4 regions of the Streptomyces sp. NPDC057854 genome follow, and region 1 is predicted to be linked to each of the others. Evidence: riboswitches for the same ligand, from Rfam matches in the RefSeq annotation. Region 1 holds a riboswitch; each other region holds the start of a gene.
What was found. Region 1 has a riboswitch for cyclic di-AMP ahead of ACFVQZ_RS12820 (LysM peptidoglycan-binding domain-containing protein). Riboswitches for the same ligand answer to the same signal wherever they lie in the genome.
Positions count from the first base shown of each region.

Region 2: it holds a riboswitch for cyclic di-AMP, as region 1 does, so the genes downstream of both, ACFVQZ_RS26705 (M23 family metallopeptidase) here and ACFVQZ_RS12820 (LysM peptidoglycan-binding domain-containing protein) in region 1, are expected to answer to the same signal.
Region 3: it holds a riboswitch for cyclic di-AMP, as region 1 does, so the genes downstream of both, ACFVQZ_RS11600 (M23 family metallopeptidase) here and ACFVQZ_RS12820 (LysM peptidoglycan-binding domain-containing protein) in region 1, are expected to answer to the same signal.
Region 4: it holds a riboswitch for cyclic di-AMP, as region 1 does, so the genes downstream of both, ACFVQZ_RS04900 (transglycosylase family protein) here and ACFVQZ_RS12820 (LysM peptidoglycan-binding domain-containing protein) in region 1, are expected to answer to the same signal.

Region 1 is NZ_JBHVMF010000007.1:150,213-154,414, reverse strand. Features, by position in the region: gene ACFVQZ_RS12830 (sugar isomerase) at 49-975, opposite strand; gene ACFVQZ_RS12825 (hypothetical protein) at 1,085-1,669, opposite strand; cyclic di-AMP (ydaO/yuaA leader) riboswitch at 2,021-2,207, shown strand; gene ACFVQZ_RS12820 (LysM peptidoglycan-binding domain-containing protein) at 2,212-3,108, shown strand; gene ACFVQZ_RS12815 (phosphoribosyltransferase family protein) at 3,102-4,202, opposite strand, start outside.
Region 2 is NZ_JBHVMF010000020.1:137,659-141,860, reverse strand. Features, by position in the region: gene ACFVQZ_RS26710 (aldo/keto reductase) at 1-554, opposite strand, end outside; gene ACFVQZ_RS26705 (M23 family metallopeptidase) at 668-1,885, opposite strand; cyclic di-AMP (ydaO/yuaA leader) riboswitch at 1,897-2,046, opposite strand; gene ACFVQZ_RS26700 (PP2C family protein-serine/threonine phosphatase) at 2,279-3,523, opposite strand; gene ACFVQZ_RS26695 (MFS transporter) at 3,738-4,202, opposite strand, start outside.
Region 3 is NZ_JBHVMF010000006.1:183,564-187,765, forward strand. Features, by position in the region: gene ACFVQZ_RS11590 (HPr family phosphocarrier protein) at 130-411, shown strand; gene ACFVQZ_RS11595 (GntR family transcriptional regulator) at 599-1,282, opposite strand; gene ACFVQZ_RS11600 (M23 family metallopeptidase) at 1,476-2,246, opposite strand; cyclic di-AMP (ydaO/yuaA leader) riboswitch at 2,256-2,416, opposite strand; gene ACFVQZ_RS11605 (M16 family metallopeptidase) at 2,615-3,979, opposite strand; gene ACFVQZ_RS11610 (M16 family metallopeptidase) at 4,006-4,202, opposite strand, start outside.
Region 4 is NZ_JBHVMF010000002.1:124,957-129,158, reverse strand. Features, by position in the region: gene ACFVQZ_RS04910 (cytochrome P450) at 1-380, shown strand, start outside; gene ACFVQZ_RS04905 (transglycosylase family protein) at 578-1,678, shown strand; cyclic di-AMP (ydaO/yuaA leader) riboswitch at 1,943-2,118, shown strand; gene ACFVQZ_RS04900 (transglycosylase family protein) at 2,123-2,875, shown strand; gene eno (phosphopyruvate hydratase) at 3,166-4,202, shown strand, end outside.

The DNA.
Region 1 (4,202 bases):
GGGAGGGCGTTCACTCGCTACGGCTCCGCGGAGTAGGGCCCGCGGGCGTCAGGCCGCCCCGGCGTCGGCGAGGACCACCGAGCGGGTGAGGTTCCGCGGGCGGTCCGGGTCCAGGCCGCGCGCCTCGGCGACCGCGACGGCGAGCCGCTGGGCCACGACGAGTTCGGCGAGCGGATCGAGACCGCCGTCGACGAGGGTGCCGCCGACCGCCCGGATCTCCTCGGCGAGGCCGCCGGGCAGGGGGCCGAAGGTCCAGGCGACCCGGCCGGGCCCGGTGATGCTGATCGGCCCGTGGCGGTACTCCATCGCCGGGTACGCCTCCGTCCACGCGCCGGCCGCCTCCCGCATCTTGAGCCCGGCCTCCTGGGCGAGGCCGTAGGTCCAGCCGCTGCCGAGGAACGTGACCTGCTCGGCGTCGCGCACGGAGTCCTCCAGCGGCCGGGCGAGGGCGAGTTCGGCGTCGTCGGCGGCGCGGGCGACGGAGCCGACGCCGGCCGGGAGCGCATCCTCGGCCTCCAGGTGGGCGCGGAGGAGCGCGAGGGCCGTGGTGGCGAAGCGGGTCTGGACGACCGACTCCTCGTCGGCGAAGTCGAGGACGGCGAGGGCGTCGGCGCCGTCCCGCACCGGGGTGGCCGGGTCGGCGGTGATCGCGCCGGTGGGGACGGTGCCCTTCAGCCGGTCGAGGACGGCCAGGACCTCGCTGGTGGTGCCGGAACGGGTGAGCGCGACGACCCGGTCGTACCGCCGCCCGTGGGGGAAGCGGGAGGCGGCGAACGCGTCCGTCTCCCCGTGCCCGCCGGCCTCGCGCAGGTCCGCGTACGCCTGCGCCATGAACCACGAGGTGCCGCAGCCGATCACGGCGACCCGCTCCCCGCGCCGGGGCAGCGCGGCGGCGTGCGCGGGCAGGGTGCGGAGCGCTTCCCGCCAGAGGGCGGGCTGGGTGGCGATCTCGGCGGCGGTACGGGACGGGGCCATGCGCACTCCTTGCACGGAAGGACTGACATCAATGCGTGAAGCTGCTCGTAACAAGCATCATTCAAGCAGATACAGTCACCCGTCGACCAGAGTCCACCGGGGGCCTGGATCAGCGGCCGGCGACGGACGCGCGGTGGATCGTGGCGTCGAGGAGGGCGAGCGCGTCCGCCGCGGTGCGGCCGGGGGCACGGTTCCAGGGGCCGATGAGGCCGTGCCAGCCGCGGGACCGCAGCTCGGTCATGATCCAGGCACCGGCCTCGTTCATGGTGGCGGCGCTGCCGTGGCCGAGCCGGTGGGCGGCGAGCAGCGCGCCGCAGACGCACCGCGCGCCGCGCGCGTCCCGGAGCTTGTACGGGGTGTTCTGCCAGCCCCACTCCTCCAGGACCCGGCGCGCGTACGCCAGGTGCACGGAGGGCCGGACGTCCGGGCGGCCGATGCGGCGCCAGACGTGCAGCCGGTCCGGGAGCGCGGCGCCGATCCGGCCGGGCAGCGGGCGTTCGGCGGGCGGCGGCGCCGGCAGCGCGTCGAGCGCGTCGGCGACGAGCCGGTCCACGGGGACGGACAGCAGGCTCCGCCACGCCTCGGAGGCCGGGCCGGGCGCGGGGGCGGGCGCGGGGGCGGGCGCGAGCAGCCGCTCCCAGGCGGCGCTCTCGTAGAGCCGGGCCGCCTCGCGGTCGAGGGTGTCCGGATCCATCAAAGCGGGAGAAAGCGGGGCAGTTGAGGACATCCCCCCATGATTGGCGATGCGTGTCCGGTTTGCCGTGTATGCACCGCGCATGCCACCCCAACACGTGGGCATTACGGAGCACATTCCAACGAACAGAACCAGGCGGCCTATTCGGACATTACGCACCCCGTGACGCGACTCACTTTCCCTCCGCCGCCACCGCCCCCGCCCCCGTCAGAATCCGCGCCGCACAAGGGAATCCGGAATCACCGCGAGAACGGTCGATCTTGAATTCCGGCACATCGATCTTTGCCCTTCCTTTTCCCGTGTCCGCGCGTCTTGTTCCGCGCCGCATTTCTCGCCTACGGTCACCTCCATTCGGGCGGACCGCCGAATCCTGCCACCGCCCGGACGACCTCCCATTGCACCCGACGGCAGGAGCGGGGGACCCACCACACCGCCGGTCCGGACCACCGGAACGGCTCGGGGTGAAGCCGCGTGCGCGCGGCCGGACACCTCCCCGTCCGAACCCGACAGCTCACCTCGCAGGCGCCGGAGAGGAAACCGTCATGCCCGCTCACGGCAAGCACCGCCGCCCCCGACGCCGCCCCGTCTCCCGAGGTCTCGCCTTCGCGGGCACCGGCGGAGTCGCCCTCGCCCTGCCCCTCGTCGTCCCGGCCACCGCCGGCGCCGAGCCCGTCGCGCGGACCGCCGCACCGGCCGCCGCCGTCGCGGCCCCGGCCGCCGCTCCCGCCACCCCGGCACAGGCCCCCGCCACCGTTCCGGCCGCGCCGGCCGCCGCGCCCCGCGCGTACACCGTGGTGCAGGGCGACTCGCTTTCCCTGATCGCCCACCGAAAGGGAATTCAGGGCGGCTGGAAGGCGCTTTACCAGGCGAACCGGACCGCCGTCGGTGACAATCCGTCACTCATTCATCCGGGCCTGGAACTGACGATTCGTCGGGATTCCGCCGGGGCCGTCCCCGCCCCGCGGAAGACCGTCCGGAAGGACACCGCGAAGCCCGCCGCCGGCGGTTCCGCCGAACGGGCGAGCCGCTCCGCCGCCCGCCCCGCGGCCCCCGCCGCGCAGACCCGCGCGACGGTCGCACAGGCCGCGCCGCAGGCCGCTCCCGCCGCCACCCGGTACGCCGACAACCTGGACGGCTGGATCCGCGAGTCGCTCGACGTCATGGCCCGCTACGGCATCCCCGGCACGTACGACGGCATCCTCCGCAACGTCATGCGCGAGTCCTCCGGCAATCCCCGCGCCATCAACCTCTGGGACTCGAACGCCGCCAAGGGCACCCCCTCCAAGGGCCTGCTCCAGGTCATCGACCCGACGTTCGCGGCCTACCACGTGCCGGGCACCTCGCTCGACCCGTACGACCCCGTCGCGAACATCACTGCCGCCTGCAACTACGCGGCCGACCGGTACGGCTCCATCGACAACGTCAACGGCGCCTACTGACCGGCCCCGCCGGTCACCGCCGCGAAGCGGCCGGTGAACCAGGCGGTGGCCAGTTCCGCGACCCGTTCCAGGGCGCCGGGCTCCTCGAAGAGGTGGCCGGCGCCCGGCACGACCTCCAGCCGGCTCTCGCAGCGCAGCAGCGCCTCGGCCCGCCGGTTGAGGTCCAGGACCAGGTCGTCGTCGCCGCCGACGATCAGCAGCGTCGGCGCCCGCACCGCGGCCAGCCGCTCCCCCGCGAGGTCGGGCCGGCCGCCCCGGGACACCACGGCGGCCACGTCGTCGTCCGGCGCCGCCGCGGCCCACAGCGCGGCGGCGGCGCCCGTACTCGCCCCGAAGTACCCCCGCGGCAGCGCCGCGGTCTCCGGCCGCCGCGCCGCCCAGGCGGACACCCGGGCCAGCCGCCCGGCGAGCAGCGGGGTGTCGAACACCTGCGCCCGGTCGGCCGCCTCGGCCTCCGTGAGCAGGTCGAACAGGAGCGTCCCGAGCCCGGCCCCGTTCAGGGCGCCGGCCACCGCCCGGTTCCTGGGGCTGTCCCGGCCGCTGCCGCTGCCGTGCGCGAAGAGGACCAGACCGGCCGCCCCGTCGGGCAGCGCGAGGTCGCCCGGCAGCTCGACGCCGTCGACCCCGATCCGTACGGAGGTGTTCCGGACCACCGGGGCGCGCCCCGCCCGGCTCCGGTCGAGCAGGGCCACCACCTCGGCGTCCGGCGTCTGGTCGAAGTCCCGGTAGAACTGGCCGACGGCCGCGAACTCCGCCGGGGTGTGGACGGCGACCGTCTCGTCGGCCTCCCCACCGAGCCGCGCCGCCCAGTCGTCCGGCGCCACCGGCACGGCGAGCACGATCCGCGCGGCTCCCCCGGCCCGTACCGTCCGGCAGGCGGCCAGCGCGGTCGCCCCGGTGGCGAGGCCGTCGTCGACGACCACCACCGTCCGCCCCTCCAGCGGCACCGGCCGCCGGCTGCCCCGGTACGTCCGGGTCCGGTCGGCCAGCACCTGCCGCTCCCGCACCTCGGCGTCCGCCAGGTCCCCCTCGCTGACGCCCGCGAGCCGCACGACCTCCTCGTTGACGACCCGGACCCCGCCCTCGCCGATCGC
Region 2 (4,202 bases), on a different contig from region 1:
TACTCGGGCTGCAGCGCCACGTACCGGGTGAGCCCTTCGGCCTCGGCGAAGTCGAGGGAGGCCCGCAGCCGCTCGGGCGAGATGTTGGAGGCGGCGACGGCCCGCACCTTGCCCTCCTTCACGAGCTGGTCGAGGGCGGTGACGATCTCCTCGACGGGGACCGTCTCGTCGTCGAAGTGCGTGTAGTACAGGTCGATGTAGTCGGTGCCGAGGCGGCGCAGGGAGGCTTCCGCGGCGGCCTTGACGGTGGGGGCGGAGAGGCCGTTGAGCGGGGCGAGGGCGCCGACCTTGGTGGCGACGACGACGTCGGAGCGGTTGCCCCGGGCGGCCAGCCAGCGGCCGATGACGGTCTCGGACTCGCCGCCCTCGTTGCCGTCGACCCACGCGGAGTAGACGTCGGCGGTGTCGACGAAGTTGCCGCCGGCGGCGGCGTAGGCGTCGAGGACGGCGAACGACGTCTTCTCGTCGGCGCTCCAGCCGAAGACGTTGCCGCCGAGGGCGAGCGGGAAGACGTGCAGGCCGGAGGTGCCCAGCGGGCGCAGAGTCGAGTCCATGGGGAGATCAACTCCGTGCGCCGCCGGGCGTATTCCGGTCGGGGAGCCTGAACCCCGGCCGGAAGGCTCGTACGGACGGACCGGCGGCCGGACCGTCGCGTCGGACCGTGGGGTCAGACCGTCAGGCCCTTGGAGCGCAGCCACTCGGCCGGGTCGATGCCCGCGCCGTCCGGGGTGTGGACCTCCATGTGGAGGTGGGGTCCGGTGACGTTGCCGGTGGCGCCGACGCGGCCGATGGTCTCGCCCGTGGTGACGGTCTGGCCGGCGGCGACGGTCATGGAGGAGAGGTGGCAGTACCAGACCTCGGTGCCGTCCTCCAGCTGCAGGACGATCCGGTAGCCGTACGAACCGGACCAGCCCGCGGACGTGATGGTGCCGCCGTGCACGGCCTTGAGCGGGGTGCCGGTGGGGGCCGCGAAGTCGAGGCCGGTGTGGTAGCCGGAGGACCACATCGAGCCGGACTGCATGTAGGTGGAGGTGAGGGTGTACGAGGAGAGCGGCATCGCGTAGCTGGCGGCCAGCTGGGCGAGGCGCTCGGCCTCCGCCTTCTCGGCGGCGATCCGCTCCGCCTCGGCCTTCTCCTCGGCGAGGCGCTTCTCCTCGGCGGCCTTCTCCGCGGCGATCCGCTCGGCCTCGGCCTTGGCGGCGGCTTCCGCCTGGACCTTGGCGTCCGCGGCGGCCTTCTCGGCGGCGGCCTTCTCGGCGGCCAGCTTCTCGGCGTCGACCGCGGCCTGCTGCTGCTGTTCGGCCTGCTGGAGGATGCGGGCGCGCAGGGCCTCGCCGGCGTCGGCGGCGGAGGCGGTGCGCTCGGCGGGGGCGGCCGTGGCGGTGCCGGCGGCGGCGGTGCCGGCCGGGGCGGTGTACGTGACGGAGGTGAGCGGCTTCGCCGCGGCGGCGCCCGCCGCGACGGGCGCGGAGCCCTGCGCGTCGGCGGTCTCCTCGTCGCCGCCGGGCAGCAGGGCGCCGACGCCGGGCAGGTCGTGGGCGTCCGGGAGGCCCAGGTCGGGAAGGTCCGGGAGGGAGATCGCGACCGGCGGCTTCTCCTGCGCGGTGGCGAGGCCGCCCGCGCCGACGGCGGCGATGACGCCGACGCCGAGGACGGTGGAGGAGCGGGCGAAGTTGGAGCGCTGCTTCACGACCCGGTGCCGGCCGCCGGCGCGGCTCTCGGCGCGCAGGGAGCCCTCGGTCGGGTTCCACTCCCCGGGGGAGGGGGTGAAGGAGGCGGTGTCGTACGCGCCCGGCGCGGCGCCGGCCGGGTCGTCCGCTCCGACGGCACCCGGGCCGCCGAAGGGCTCGAAGGGGGCACCGGGTACGGGGGTGTTGGACGCCACGGAGGCGCGCTCCTTTCCTTCCTTCTCGCCTACCGGGTTAGCTGACGGGTTCGGAGCAGGAAGGTCTCCTACGGGCGTGTTCGCACGGGGGGTGCGAGGGGCCCGATTCACCCCAAGGGATGGTTCCCCGGTTCCCTTTCGGGATTCGGCACGTGCGCACGGAGCCGCCTCTTGCGACGGCTGGGACGACCGCGCTGCGTTATCGAACGTTAATAGACACGACGGTCCGATTCCAAGCCGTTCCCCTTGATCATTCACGGAAATGGCAGGGATTCGCCCGAGTTGACCCCGCTTCAGTGCCGGTCCGTCAAACCTCTGAAATCTGACGGTGTGTCAATTGTTATCGCTGAGGCACCTCCTGACCACGCACGGTGAACGCCCGGCCGGATCGCGTCAACCTCCCGGCCCGGGCGGCACCACCGGCATGGTCCGCCGCCGCTCCGGCGCCCCGGCCGCCGGCCGGCTCACCGCCAGCAGCGCCATGTCGTCGGTCGTCCCCCCGCCGGTGTGCCGCCGCACGTCGTCCACGAGCGCGTCGAGCAGCTCCTCCGGCCCCGGGAAAACCGCGCCCGCCAGCCGGGCCGCCGGATCGTAGAAGACGCCGCCCGCGTCCCGCGCCTCCGAGAGGCCGTCGGTGTAGAAGAGCAGCGTCGCGCCCGCCGGGTACGCCCGCTCGTCGGCCCGGTCCGGCCACACCGACAGCTCGCCCATCCCGAGCGGCAGCGCCGCCTCGGCCGGCGCGACCGTCTCCAGGCGCCCGTCCCCGTACAGCAGCAGCGGCGGCGGGTGCCCCCGGTTCACCAGCCGGACCCGCCCGCCCGCGCGCGGGACCTCCGCCAGCACCGCCGTCGTGAACCCCTCGAAGGCGTCGAGCCCCTCGCGCCGCGTCCCCTCCCGGTCGAGGGCCCGGTCGAGCCGCCGCGCCACCCCCTCCAGCGTCGCCTCCTGCTCCGCCGCCTCCCGGAACGCGCCGATCACCACGGCGACCGCCTCCACCGCGTCCATCCCCTTGCCCCGCACGTCCCCGACCACCAGCCGCACCCCGTGCGGCGTGTCCTGCACCGCGAACAGGTCGCCGCCGATGAACGCGTCCGCCTGCGCCGCCTCGTACCGCGCCGCGCACTGCAGCCCGCCGATCCGCTCCGCCGGCATCGGCAGCACCGCCCGCTGCGCGGCCTCCGCGATGACCCGCGCCGACGCCAGCCGCTCGCCGCTGCGCCGCACCACCAGGTTGATCACCAGCGCCAGCGCGGACACCGTCACCACGGTCAGCGTCTCCGTCAGCGAGGGCACGTCGGTGAGCGTGTCGTTGTACGCGTGCAGCCCGACCGACGCCAGGATCGCCGCCAGCCCGGTCAGCAGCGTGGTGAGCCGGGAGAAGAACGGGGCGGCGATCAGCGGCGCGGCGGAGAACATCGGCGCCGCCGTGTACGCGGGCGGCGTCGCCAGGTCGAACACCACCCCGCCCGCGATGATCAGCGGCGGCAGCGCCCGCAGGACCCGCCGGGTCGCGCCGAACGGCGCGGACTGCCGCACCTCGCTCCCGTACGGTCCCCGGGTCGCGCCGGACCGGACGGGACCGCGGCCGGGCGGATCGCCCCGCCGCCCGCCGCCCGCCGCTCCCCGAGGGTGCGTCACCTTGAGTACTCCTGACCGGTCGCCGGCCCGCCGCCGCGCACCCTCCCAGGGTCCCCGCGCCGCGCCCGCCCGGCGACCGGCAGGCGTCCGACCGGCGTACGCGGCCCGCTCCACGCGCGCGTGGAGACCGGGTCCCACCCACGCGCGCGTGCATGCCGCGTCCCGCCCACGCGCGCGCGTGGGAACCGCGTACGGGCGGAAGCCCGGCCGTCCGCTACGACGTCGAGCCGTCCACCCGCAGCCGTCCGCCCCGCCCCAGGACCGCGACCGCCGCCGCACAGCCCAGGCCGACGCCGCAGAGCGCCAGCCACGGCGCGGCCGTCCAGCCCGTGACGTCGAGGAGCACACCCGTACCGAGGTTCCCGAGCGTGATCCCGATCCCGCAGACCGTGTTGTAGAGCCCGTAGTGGGTGGCCACCCAGCGGCCCCGGGAGAGCGCGACGACGGTGTCCATCTCGTACGGGTAGAGCACCGCGTTCGCCACCGCGAGGACCGCCGCGCACAGCAGCAGCGCCGCCGCGCCCCGCCCGAGCGTGGCGGGCAGCAGGAACGCGCCGCCCATCAGGGCCAGCCCGGCGACGAGGCTCCGCTCGCGGCCGAGCCGGGCCGCGCACCAGGCGGTGATCCGCAGCTGTCCGGCGAGCGCGACGAGCGCGGAGACGACGAACAGCGCGGTCGT
Region 3 (4,202 bases), on a different contig from region 1:
CACGGTCCGCGCGCCGCCGGGGCGGGAGGGCCGGAGGTCGTACGGTGGGGGGACCAACGTCGACGGGAGCACTCCGCTTCCCGTGAGAGACTGGTCTAGACAACCGCTGAAGACCTGAAGGGCAACACCATGGCTGAGCGCCGCGTCAACGTCGGCTGGGCCGAGGGCCTGCACGCCCGCCCCGCCTCCATCTTCGTCCGTGCCGCCACGGCCTCCGGTGTTCCGGTGACCATCGCCAAGGCCGGCGGCAACCCGGTGAACGCCGCCTCCATGCTCGCGGTGCTCGGCCTGGGCGCGCAGGGCGGCGAGGAGATCGTGCTCGCTTCGGACGCCGAGGGCGCCGAGGCCGCGCTGGAGCGCCTCGCCAAGCTGGTGGCCGAGGGCCTGGACGAGCTTCCCGAGACGGTCTGATCACGGCGAGTCGATCCCGTTCCCCACGGACGGCCGTGTCCCCGGAATTCCCGGCGGACACGGCCGTCCGGCATTTCCGCGGTCCCGCAATTTCCCTTTTCCGGGCAGCAGGAAAAGGCCGGGACAAGGTCGGCACAAAGCCGCGACAAGGCCGGGAGAATTCCTCTTCCTGTATACGGCGCCCGTGTTAAATCCGGGAACTCGCCGTGTTGACGGCGTGTTGCGAAACCCTCACGCGGCCGTGCTCCGGCCTTTTCAGCCGGTGCAGCGGCAGGGAGCGCTCGGCGTGCAGGGCGGTCAGCGCGCGGGCCCGCTCGGCGTCCCCGCGCGCGACGGCGTCGACGATCGCCCCGTGCTCGGCCCAGGCGTCCGCCGGCCGGTCCGGCGGGTCCACGACGTACATCCAGGCGATCTTGTGGCGCAGCTGGGTGAGCAGGACGGCGAGCGCCGGGCTGCCGGACGCCTGCGCCAGCGTCTCGTGGAACCAGCCGCCGAGCGCCCGCAGGTCCTCCCCCTGCCCCCGCCGGGCCCGCTCCTGTCCCAGCCTGACCAGGCCGCGCAGCACCTTGAGGTGGGCGTCGGTGCGCCGCTGGGCGGCCCGGGCGGCGCCGAGCGGTTCGAGCAGCGCCCGTACGTCGAGGAGGTCTGCGGCCTCCTGGTCGGTGGGCTCGGCGACCTGGGCGCCCGCGTGCCGGCGGCTGACCACGAAGCCCTCGGACTCCAGGGTGCGCAGGGCCTCGCGGACCGGCACGCGGGAGACGCCGTAGCGCCGGGCGAGCTGGTCCTCGGTGAGCCGGCTGCCGCGCTCGAAGACCCCCGAGACGATGTCGTCCCGGATCGCCGTGCATACCGATTGCGCGGGAACCCGCATGTCCGACCTCCGTATTCGCTCCGCGCGCCCCGCATTCGAGCGGCGCTTCTTCCGCGACTCTATTGCAGCGCGCCGGAAATTCCGATGCCCCCTCGGAATCCGGCCGGTAGACGCCCGGGGCATGCGGGCCGGAAGCGACGGAAAAGGCCCCGGCTCGGGAGAGCCGGGGCCTTTTCGGGGCGGGAATGGCGGGTCAGAGGCTGACGCCGCGGGCGCGGAGGTACGCGACGGGGTTGATGTCGGAGCCGTACTCGGCGGTGGCGCGGGCCTCGAAGTGCAGGTGCGGGCCGGTCGAGTTGCCGGTCGAGCCGGAGACGCCTATCTGCTGGCCGGGCTCGACGGTCTGGCCGACGTAGACGCCGATGGACGACAGGTGGCCGTACTGGGTATAGGTGCCGTCGTGCATCCGGATCACGACGTTGTTGCCGTACGCGCCGCCCCAGCCGGCCTCGACGACGGTGCCGGAGCCGACGGAGACGACCGGGGTGCCGTAGGCGGCGTGGAAGTCGACGCCGGAGTGGCTGCCGGAGGACCAGAGGGAGCCGCCGGTCTTGTAGCCGGTGGAGACGTACGAGCCGGCGACCGGGAGGTTGAAGGAGGCGAGGCGGCGGCGCTCGGCCTCGCGGGCGGCGCGCTCCTTCTCCTCGCGGATCTCCTTGGCGCGGGCCTCGGCCTTGCGCTTCGCCTCGGCGCGCGCCTTGGCCCGGGCCTCGGCCTCGGCGGCCTCCTGCTCCTGGGCGGCGGCCTGCGCGCTGATCTGGTCGGCGATCGACTCGTCGGCGATCACCTTCATGAGGCCGGTGTCCTCGGGGGAACGGTCCTCCCCGTCGGCGGCGAGGGCCGGAGAGGCGAGGGTGCCGACGACGCCGGTGGTCGCGAGGGCGGCCACGCCGGCGATGCCGGCGCTGCGGCGAGCCAGTCGGCTCGCACCACGGTGCTTCCCGGTGGCACGGGTGAACGCCAAGAGACGGTCCTTTCCTTCCTTCTCGCCTACCGGGTTAGCTGACGGGTTCGGAGCAGGAAGGTCTCCTACGGGCCCCTCCGCGCGGGCGAAGGCGTCCGATTCACCCCAGGGACTGGTGGGTCCCCGGCTCCCCAGGCTCGCGCCTGACGGGGACTCGGCGATGACTGTCCGGTGCCGCGGGTGCGGCGCGTGCGTGGGCCGGACAGCCGCGTCGACGCTAGGCCGGACGGATGTCGATCGCCAAACAGACACGCCTTTTTGTAAGACATGCCACAGGGCATACGATCATGCTTAGCTTCATAACGGACAAAGCGGAGGTCCCCGACGCTTCATCGCATCGGAGACCTCCGCCGCCCGCTGACCCGGGGTCAGCTCACCACGGTCACCTCGCCGATGCCGAGGGCTCGCACGGGCTCCTCGATCTGCGCGGCGTCGCCCACCAGCACGGTGACCAGCCGGTCCACCGGGAAGGCGCTGACGACGGCCGCCGTGGCCTCGACCGTGCCGGTCTCGGCGAGCCGCGCGTACAGCCGGGCCTGGTAGTCGTCCGGCAGGTGCTGCTCGACCTGGTCGGACAGGGTCGCGGCGACCGAGGCGGCCGTCTCGTACTTGAGCGGCGCCACCCCCACCAGGTTCTGCACCGCGACGTCCCGCTCGGCGTCGGTCAGTCCGCCCTCGGCCAGCGTGCGCAGGACCTTCCACAGGTCCTCCAGGGCCGGCGCGGTGTTCGGTGTGTCGACCGAGCCGCTGATGGCGAGGAGCGAGGCGCCGTGCCCCTCGCCGTCCGAGCGGAGCACCTGCCCGAAGGCGCGCACGCCGTACGTGTAGCCCTTCTCCTCGCGCAGGACGGCGTCCAGACGGGACGTCAGGGTGCCGCCGAGGCAGTAGACGCCGAGGACCTGCGCGGCCCAGACGGAGTCGTGGCGGTCCGGCCCGATCCGGCCGATGAGCAGCTGCGTCTGGACGGCCCCCGGACGGTCGACGATGACGACCCGTCCGGTGTCGTCGGCGGTGATCGGCTGCATGGGGCGCGGCGCGGCCGGCGCGCCGGTCCAGCGGCCCAGCGTGTCGGCGAGGACCGCGTCCAGGTCCACGCCGGTGAGGTCGCCGACGACGACCGCGGTGGCGGTGGCGGGCCGCAGGTGCGCGTCGTAGAAGGCGCGGACGGCGGCGGCGTCGATGGCCTCCACCGTCTTCTCGGTGCCCTGGCGCGGCCGGGACATCCGCGCGGAGGCCGGGAAGAGCTCCTTGTAGAGCTGCTTGGCCGCGCGCCGGCTCGGGTTGGCGGACTCGTGCGGGATCTCGTCGAGCCGGTTGGCCACCAGACGCTTGACCTCGTCGGCGTCGAACGCCGGGGAGGTCAGCGCCTCGGCGACGAGCGCGAGCGCCTTCGGCAGGCGGGAGACCGGGACCTCCAGGGAGACCCGGACGCCGGGGTGGTCGGCGTGCGCGTCGAGGGAGGCGCCGCAGCGCTCCAGCTCCGCCGCGAACTCCTCGGCGCCGCGCTCGGTGGTCCCCTCGGAGAGGGCGCGCGCCATGATGGTGGCGACGCCGTCGAGGCCCTCGGGCTCGGCGTCCAGCGGCGCGTCGAAGAAGAGCTCGACGGCGACGACCTGCTGGCCGGGGCGGTGGCAGCGCAGCACGGTCAGGCCGTTGTCGAGCGTGCCGCGCTCGGGGGCCGGGAAGGCCCACGGCCTCGCCGCGCCGGCCTGCGGCTGGGGGTGGAACTCCATGCTGGTCAGGGGCTGGGCGGTGTCCGTCACTGGTCCGCTCCCTCTTCGTCGTCGCTCTCGTCGGTGGCGTCGCTGTCGGCGGTCTCGGCCGGCTCGTACACCAGCACCGCGCGGTTGTCCGGCCGGAGCCGGGCCGCGGCCACCTCGCGCACCTCGTCCGCGGTGACCGAGAGGACCCGGTCGACGGCGGTCAGCGCCAGCTGCGGGTCGCCGAACAGCACGG
Region 4 (4,202 bases), on a different contig from region 1:
CCACCGACCTCACCCTCGGCGGCCAGGCCGTCCCGGCCGGCGACCCCGTCCTCGTCGTCCTCGCGGCGGCCGACCGCGACCCGGACCGCTTCGGCGCCCCGGACACCCTCGACCTCGCCCGCACCGACAACCAGCACCTCGGGTACGGGCACGGCATCCACTACTGCCTGGGCGCGCCGCTCGCCCGGCTGGAGGGCCAGACCGCGCTCGCCACCCTCCTGACCCGCCTGCCCGACCTGCGGCTCGGCGCCGATCCGGACGAACTGCGGTGGCGCGGCGGGCTCATCATGCGCGGATTGCGCACGCTTCCGGTCGAGTTCACCCCATCCGCACCCCGTCCGCACCCCCGCACGGCGGGTGACGGAGGATCAGAAATGTGATCTTCACGTGATCGCGCGGCCATCGACTTGTGACGGACGTTCGAATGCGGCTACGTTCGCGCCAACGTTCGGCCCGACCCCGGCCGTCCCAGGCGTCACCGCCGACCCGCCGTCACGCGAAAGGCCCCGACATGCTTTCCGGAAACGGACGACACCGTCGACCCCGCCAGGCTCCCGCGATCGTCGTCACCGCCGGAGTGACCGGATCCGCCCTGGCGCTCCCGCTGCTCGCCACCGGATCCGCCTCCGCCGCCGACGCGGCCACCTGGGACCGCGTCGCCGCCTGCGAGTCCGGGGGCCAGTGGAGCGCCAACCTCGGCAACGGGGCCTTCGGCGGGCTCCAGATGACGCAGGAGCTGTGGGAGCGGCACGGCGGACTCGCGTACGCCACCAGCCCCGACCTCGCCAGCCGCGCCCAGCAGATCACCGTCGCCGAGCGGGCCCTGGCCTCCGGCAGCACCGCCTGGGCCACCTGCGCCCCCATCGCCGGCCTGGAGAACGACGGCGAGGCGACCGGCGTGCACCCCGGCCCCGTGGTCCCGCGGGAGGAAGAGGGCGGCGTGGCGCCCGAGTCGAACCGCACCGGCGGCACGCCCGCCGGCACCGACACCGCCACCGCCCCCGCCGAGCGCCCGGCGGCCGGGGAGACCGCGGAGACGTCCGCCCCGGCCACCACGCCGGCCGACTCCACGGGGCGGGCGGAGACCGCGGAGACGGCCGCGGAGACGGAGGAGGCGCGGAAGGCGCCGTCGGGGTCCGCCACGGCCCCGGCGAAGCCCACCTCTCCCACCTCCCCCGACACGTCCACCGCGCCCACGGCCCCCGGGGTCGGCGTCACGCCGCTGCCGGCGACCACCGCGCCCGGCGCCCCGGACGCCTCCACGGGCACGCCCGAGGCCCCGGTCGGCACCCCGGACGGCTCGGGCGCCCCCGTGGCGCCCACCACCCCGGCGGCCCCCGGCACGGAGGGGTCTGACGTGGCGTCGGCCGCGCCCGGGACGGGCAAGCACCGGGGCGAGGCCGCCCCGGAGGAAACCGGCAAGTCGGACACCAGTCAGGAATCCGGGCGACATGCCGCAGCTGCGGACAAGGTCGTATCAACCCCCGTCAACGCGGACGAGGCTGACGCCTACACCGTGCGGCCGGGTGACTCCCTGTCGGAGATCGCGCAGGCGAACGACCTTCCGGGTGGCTGGGATGCCCTCTACGACGCCAACCGCCAGACGGTCGGCACCGACCCGGATCTCATCCTCCCTGGTCAGAGCCTGGAACTGACGGTCCCTTCGTCGGAGAAGTGAGGCCGTTTCAGGGGCGTATGTCCGATTTTGGGAAAGTGAGACATGGGTCTCTTCGCCCCAACTGGCGTGTCACGTCCGCAAACTTTGCTTCCGTCAGCTCTCACCTGCGCAAACGAGGTCTGACGGAGGGCAAGGAAGGGCGTTTTGTCCGTCGTGAGCCTCTTTGAACTTCGAGCACCTGTGTGTCTACGGTCGACACCGCTCGCCACCGCGGGCCCCGTCGACCGAAACGCCGAGTCCTGCCGTCGGCCGCCGGGAACTGTCGTCGCGAAAGCGCCGCAGGCAGGAGTGGGGGACCCAAGGTTCGTGCCGGGCCCGGCCGTCGACAGCGACGGCCGCAGGACCGGCTAGGGGTGAAGCCGCGTGCTAGGACACGCGGCCGGGCGACTCTTCCAGCCCGAACCCGACAGCTCACCTCACAGGCGTCGGTGAAGAGGAAACTCCATGCTGTTCTCCGGCACGGGCAAGCGTCGTCGTCCCTCCAAGGCCACCCGCGTCGTCGCCCTCGTCGGCGTCACCGGCGCGGCCGTCGCCGCCCCGCTGATGGCCGCCGGCACCGCCTCGGCCGCCACCGCCTCCGAGTGGGACCGCGTCGCCCAGTGCGAGTCCGGCGGCAACTGGTCCATCAACACCGGCAACGGCTACTACGGCGGCCTCCAGTTCTCCGCCTCCACGTGGGCCGCGTACGGCGGCACCGCCTACGCCGCCACCGCCGACCAGGCCAGCAAGTCGCAGCAGATCGCCATCGCCGAGAAGGTCCTCGCGGGCCAGGGCAAGGGCGCCTGGCCGAGCTGCGGCGTCGGCCTCTCCTCCGCCTCCTACGACGGCGGCTCCGCCGAGGCCGCTCCGCAGCAGCGGAGCACCCAGCAGCAGAGCACCCAGCAGGCCGCCCCGCGCCAGAGCGCCCCCGAGCGCTCCTCGGAGCAGTCCGCCACCCGCAGCGAGCAGCGCCAGGCCCCGAAGCGCACCGCGCAGGCCGCCCCGCAGGCCGCCGCCAAGAAGACCGTCACCACCCCGACCGGCAAGAAGGTCAAGAAGGGCGACGGCGAGTACAAGGTCGTCGCCGGCGACACCCTCAGCAAGATCGCCGCGGCGCAGGGCGTCGAGGGCGGCTGGGCCGAGCTCTTCGAGCTCAACAAGGACGTCGTCGAGAACGCCGACCTGATCTACCCGGGCCAGCAGCTCCACCTCAAGTAAGGAGCCGCGGTGGCGGTGAGTCCGGCGGCTCACCGGCACCCGACGACCCTCCCGCGGTGACCACCCCGGTCCCGAGCCCCCTTCCCCCGTGGCTCCGGACCGGGGTTCCGGCGTTACCGCCCGGTAGTTCCCGGGTCTTTCGTCCTCCGATGCGTGCTCTTGGGCCCTTTTTCGTCCCAGGGGACGGGCGGTCGGCTGGCCGGAGCGCCGGAGCCGGTTAGGCTCTTGTCGCAAGGCGAACGAGACCTTGCGACCCCTGCGTCACACCTAGCGTCACATCCCAGAAGGAGATGCTCGTGCCGTCCATCGACGTCGTCGTAGCCCGGGAAATCCTGGACTCCCGAGGCAACCCCACGGTCGAGGTCGAGGTCGGCCTCGACGACGGCAGCACCGGCCGTGCTGCCGTGCCGTCCGGTGCCTCCACCGGTGCGTTCGAGGCTCTGGAGCTCCGTGACGGCGACCAGAACCGCTACCTCGGCAAGGGTGTCGAGAAGGCCGTCCTCGCCGTCATCGAGCAGATCGGCCCGGAGCTCGTCGGCTACGACGCCACCGAGCAGCGCCTGATCGACCAGGCCATGTTCGACCTGGACGCCACCCCGGACAAGTCGTCGCTCGGCGCCAACGCCATCCTCGGCGTCTCGCTCGCCGTCGCGCACGCCGCCTCCGAGGCCAGCGACCTCCCGCTCTTCCGCTACCTGGGCGGCCCGAACGCGCACCTGCTGCCCGTTCCGATGATGAACATCCTCAACGGTGGGTCGCACGCCGACTCCAACGTCGACATCCAGGAGTTCATGATCGCCCCGATCGGCGCGGAGTCCTTCTCCGAGGCGCTGCGCTGGGGCACCGAGGTCTACCACACCCTCAAGTCCGTCCTGAAGACCAAGGGCCTGTCCACCGGTCTCGGCGACGAGGGCGGCTTCGCCCCCAACCTCGGCTCCAACCGCGAGGCGCTCGACCTCATCCTGGAGGCCATCAAGCAGGCCGGCTACGTCCCCGGCAAGGACGTCGCCCTCGCCCTGGACGTCGCCGCCTCCGAGTTCTACAAGGACGGCAAGTACCTCTTCGAGGGCAAGGAGCGCTCCGCCGCCGAGATGACGGAGTACTACGAGGAGCTCGTCTCCGCGTACCCGCTCGTCTCCATCGAGGACCCGCTGTTCGAGGACGACTGGGCCGGCTGGAAGGTCATCACCGAGAAGCTCGGCGACAAGGTCCAGCTCGTCGGCGACGACCTCTTCGTCACCAACCCCGAGCGCCTCGCCCGCGGCATCGAGGAGAAGTCCGCCAACGCCCTCCTGGTCAAGGTCAACCAGATCGGCTCGCTGACCGA